One region of the Microbacterium sp. Root280D1 genome, then DNA from elsewhere that is predicted to be linked to it. Evidence: predicted binding sites of a transcription regulator. Region 1 holds the regulator's gene; the other holds the start of a gene.
The links. The regulator LexA, encoded in region 1, represses DNA repair genes until DNA is damaged. The targets are predictions, from matches to a motif close to TCGAACANNTGTTCGA.
Positions count from the first base shown of each region.

Region 1 (2,396 bases):
GCAGTCACCCTTCCCATGGTAGGCCGCCTTCGCTACACAGACGCCCGTGGTGACGGAGTGTGAACGCGCATCCGCGCCGCACCGCTCGATCGAACGGCCCTCACGGGTTCATTCCGAATACTGCGCCGGAATCGCCAGCTCCTGGCCGATCTGCAGCTCGCCGCCGCGCAGCAGGTTCAGACGCGTGATGTCGCCGATCACGTCGCGCGGATCCGCGCCGGGGGCCACGCTCTCGGCGATCGACCACAGCGTGTCGCCGGGCATCACCGTCACCGTCGCGAACGATGCCGTGGCGGTCTGTTCGCCTGAGGCCATCGCACTGCCGCCGCTGAGTGCGGCGAATGCGATCCCGGCTGCGAGCGGCACGGCCGCGACAGCGAGAACGACACGTCGACCGCGCGCCGTCAGCTTGAGCCGCGTCGCCGGACGAGCCGGAAGGACTGCTGCACTGCTGAAGGTGATGGTGCTCATGTCGTGCTCCTCTGCATCTACCGCGTGGGCGGTGAAGTTGGCGTAGCGTTCGCATTCGCGCCTCGGCCGGGAGCCGTGAATGCGAAGCTACGTTCCGAAGTTATCTTCGAATTCGAACATCTGTCAAGCGTTCTTCGAAACAGAAGTCCGGGAATCGGCCGACACGCTCGAACAGATCTTCCACTTCGGCGCGATTCTCGGATACGGTTTCGATGTCAACACCCCACCACGGGCCTCCGACATTCGAACTGAGACGCCGGAATCGCACACCTGAGGAGCACCATGAGCGACATCTCCGCCCCCGACGCCGACGTCCCGCGCACCCGTCGCCGCAAGAGCCTGAGTCCCAAGCAGATGGCGATCCTCGAGGTCATCCAGACGTCGATCAGCCGTCACGGGTACCCGCCGAGCATGAGAGAGATCGGCGACGCCGTGGGCCTCAAGTCGCTGTCCAGCGTGACCCACCAGCTCGGCCAGCTCGAGCTGAGCGGATATCTGCGACGCGACCCCGGCAAGACCCGTGCCATGGAAGTGCTCATCGACCTCCCCGGCACCAGCGGAGAGAATCCCGCCGATGTGGCGACCCCCGTGGGCGATGCGGCGCTCGTGCCGCTCGTCGGCCGCATCGCCGCAGGTGTCCCGATCACCGCCGACCAGCAGGTCGAGGAGATCTTCCCGCTCCCCCGGCAGCTCGTCGGCAAGGGCGACCTGTTCATGCTCAAGGTGTCCGGCGAATCGATGATCGATGCGGCGATCTGCGACGGCGACTGGGTCGTGGTGCGGTCGCAGAGCAGCGCCGAGAACGGCGAGATCGTCGCCGCCATGCTCGACGGCGAGGCGACGGTGAAGGTTCTCCGTCGACGCGACGGCCACACCTGGCTGCTGCCTCGCAACTCCGCATTCGAGCCGATCCTCGGCGACGAGTCCGTCATCCTCGGCAAGATCGTCGCCGTGCTGCGCGCGGTCTGACTCCCCTCCCACCCTGCCGGTGACGGCGGGCGTCGACGCACCATAGGCTCGAACCATGTCGTCGCCGTTCGGTACCTGGACCTCTCCGTTCACCCCCGACCGGATCGCCGCGTCGTCTCCGCGGATCGATGGCAGCGCCTTCGTGGCTGACGAGATCTGGTGGGGTGAGTCGATCCCTGCCGAGGGCGGTCGCCTGACCGTGCGAAGTTCGACGGGTGCCGAGATCCTTCCCGCGCCATGGAGTGCTCGGTCTCGCGTGCACGAGTACGGCGGCGGGGCGTGGACCGCGGATGCCGACGGCACGCTGTACTTCGTCGATGCCAAGGATCAGCGCGTGCACCGCATGCCCCGCGGCGGTGTCCCCGTTCCTCTGACACCCCCGGGCCCGGCGCACGGCGGTCTGCGTCTGCAGAGCGGCCGCCTGTTCGCCGTGCGGGAGGATCTGTCCGTCTCCCCTCACCGACGCGCCATCGTCGAGATCCCGACCGACGGGTCGGCATCCGACCGGCCTGCGCTGTTGAAGACCCTCGTCGAAGGCGAGTCGTTCTACGCTCATCCGGCACTGTCTCCCGACGGTTCTCGTGCCGCGTGGGTCGAGTGGTCCGGCGATCGGATGCCGTGGCAGCGAGCGTCGTTGGTGATCTCGGACGGCACCGCGCGCACAGAGCTGTCCACTCGCGCCGCGCTGCAGCCCGAGTGGACGGCTGACGACGAGATCGTGTACTCCGACGATCCCTCGGGCCGCTGGGCTCTGCACCGACAGCGTGTCAGCGGAGCCCAGGCGGTCGGCACGGCGGAGCAGATCACCGACGACGACGCCGACACGGGATACGGCCTCTGGGTGCTCGGCAATCGCTGGTACCGCCCGCTCGCCGACGGTCGCGTCGTGGCTGTGCGCACGAACGGTCGCGACCGGGTCGTCGTCATCGACCCCGACGGCAGCGCCCACCGCATTC
Region 1 is NZ_LMJK01000003.1:801,034-803,429, reverse strand. Features, by position in the region: gene ASE34_RS16385 (histidinol-phosphate transaminase) at 1-17, opposite strand, end outside; gene ASE34_RS16380 (LysM peptidoglycan-binding domain-containing protein) at 109-471, opposite strand; gene lexA (transcriptional repressor LexA) at 754-1,440, shown strand; gene ASE34_RS16370 (prolyl oligopeptidase family serine peptidase) at 1,496-2,396, shown strand, end outside.

Region 2 (2,396 bases), on a different contig from region 1:
ATGCCGGGCGGCGCTCGGCGAGCTCGTCAGCATGTGCCTCGGTGGCTCCTCCGATGCCGAGCTTCTGCTTGATCTGGGTCTCGATCGCCAGCGCGATGTCGGGGTTCTTGAGCAGGAACGTTCGCGCGTTCTCCTTGCCCTGTCCCAGCTGGTCACCGTCATAGGTGTACCAGGACCCGGACTTCTTGACGATGCCGTGCTCCACACCGAAGTCGATCAGGCTGCCCTCACGGGAGATGCCGACGCCGTAGAGGATGTCGAACTCAGCCTGCTTGAACGGCGGAGCCATCTTGTTCTTCACGACCTTGACCCTCGTACGGTTTCCGACTGCGTCGGTGCCGTCCTTCAGAGTCTCGATTCGGCGGATGTCCATTCGGACGGACGCGTAGAACTTCAGCGCCTTTCCACCCGCGGTGGTCTCCGGCGAGCCGAAGAAGACACCGATCTTCTCTCGCAGCTGGTTGATGAAGATCATCGTGGTGTTCGTCTGGTTGAGCCCACCGGTGAGCTTTCGCAGCGCCTGAGACATCAGACGAGCCTGCAGACCCACGTGGGAGTCACCCATCTCGCCCTCGATCTCGGCTCGAGGCACGAGCGCGGCCACGGAGTCGATGACGATCAGGTCGATCGCCCCGGAGCGGACGAGCATGTCCGCGATCTCGAGCGCCTGCTCACCCGTGTCGGGCTGCGAGACGAGAAGGGCGTCGATGTCGACACCGAGCTTCGCGGCGTAGTCAGGGTCGAGCGCGTGCTCGGCGTCGATGAAGGCAGCGATTCCGCCAGCGCGCTGAGCGTTGGCGATCGCGTGGAGGGTGAGCGTCGTCTTACCCGACGACTCAGGACCGTAGATCTCGACGATTCGTCCACGCGGCAGTCCTCCGACGCCGAGGGCGACATCGAGAGCGATGGAACCGGTCGGAATGACGGCGACAGGCGCACGCTCGTCGCTGCCCAGTCTCATGACCGAGCCCTTTCCGAACTGACGATCGATCTGGGCGAGGGCGGTCTCGAGGGACTTCTCGCGGTCAGCGGGTGATGGCATGACGTGCTCCTTATGCTCGCGTGGTGCCGCCTGTAGGCTGTCGCGGTCCTCCCGGCTGGGCGGAACTCTCCGACAAGGCGTATGGCTCTTCGGCTTGTTCTTCACCGTAGGAGGAGCCTCCGACATTGCGTCGTCAGCACCGCGAAACAGGGAGAGAAACGTCTCTGAACCACTTGTGCAGAAGACTACGCCCGTTTCGAACACATATTCGACGACACGCCGTCTCGGCGTGTCGCAAATCGAAACCGCCTCGAACGCGGCCCTCGCCGCGAACGCCTCAGAGGGTCATCGCTTGCGCGGCTCCAGACGACCTGCACCGTGTCGCCGCTCCAGGGGGACATCCGTCTCGGCGCACAGCGCCAGCCAGATCTCGCGCGGTGCGACGCCAGCGTCCAGCGCTTCGTCGGCAGTGCGCCCGGCGAGCTGAGTCAGAACGAGGTCGCTGATCAGAGATGACCCGCGACCGCCGAATTCCGCATCGACTGCGCGGAGGAACTCACTACGTCGCATCAGAGGCTATGAGAGTCCGACGTTCAGTGGAGCGACAGCTCGGGCTCGACAGAAGCCACGAGGTCGTCCGGAACGACATCAGGGAAGACCTGAATGCCTTCGAGGACCGAGATCCGGTCGCCGACCTCTCGCATGATGATCGAGATGGGAACATCCAGAGCGTCAGCCACCGAGGCGAGAATCTCACTCGATGCTTCCTTCTGGCCCCGCTCGACCTCGCTGAGATAGCCCAGCGCCACAGAAGCCTTGCTTGCAACCTGCCGGAGCGTCCGCCCCTTCTGCAGGCGGAAGTCCCTCAGCACATCGCCGATTTCCTGTCGTACAAGAATCATCGGAACCTCCTCCCAGATCGCCTTCTCGAGGTCTCCCTCGAAGAGACCGCCAGTCTAGTCCTACCGACCTTCACAAAATCTACCTTCGCACGCTGTGCTTTCGGTGTGAGCACATAGGACATAACGGAGCGCACCCATCCCCTATTCCCGCAGAACCCGAGCGAGCATATCGATCGCCGCGTCGACCGCCTGCGCCCGCACCTCGGCACGATCACCGGCGAATCGAAACAACTCGGTCACCGAGGAATCCGGCGTCACCACGGCCACATGCACCGTGCCGACCGGCTGACCGTCAGGTGAGTCCGGCCCCGCGATACCCGTGGTCGAGACGCCGACGTCGGCAGGGGCCCCGTCGACGTTCAACGCACCGCGCACCCCCGCCGCCATCTGAAGAGCGACGTCGGGGTGGACAGGACCGTGCGCGTCGAGCAGCGCGTCGTCGACGCCCAGCAGCGTGTGCTTCACCGGAGTGGCGTACGCGACGATCGCTCCACGGAGCGAGGCAGACGCCC
Region 2 is NZ_LMJK01000002.1:476,484-478,879, reverse strand. Features, by position in the region: gene recA (recombinase RecA) at 1-1,042, opposite strand, end outside; gene ASE34_RS08350 (DUF3046 domain-containing protein) at 1,328-1,552, opposite strand; gene ASE34_RS08345 (helix-turn-helix domain-containing protein) at 1,576-1,884, opposite strand; gene ASE34_RS08340 (CinA family protein) at 2,026-2,396, opposite strand, start outside.
Region 2: the regulator LexA is predicted to act here: its motif matches at 1,239-1,254, upstream of recA (recombinase RecA).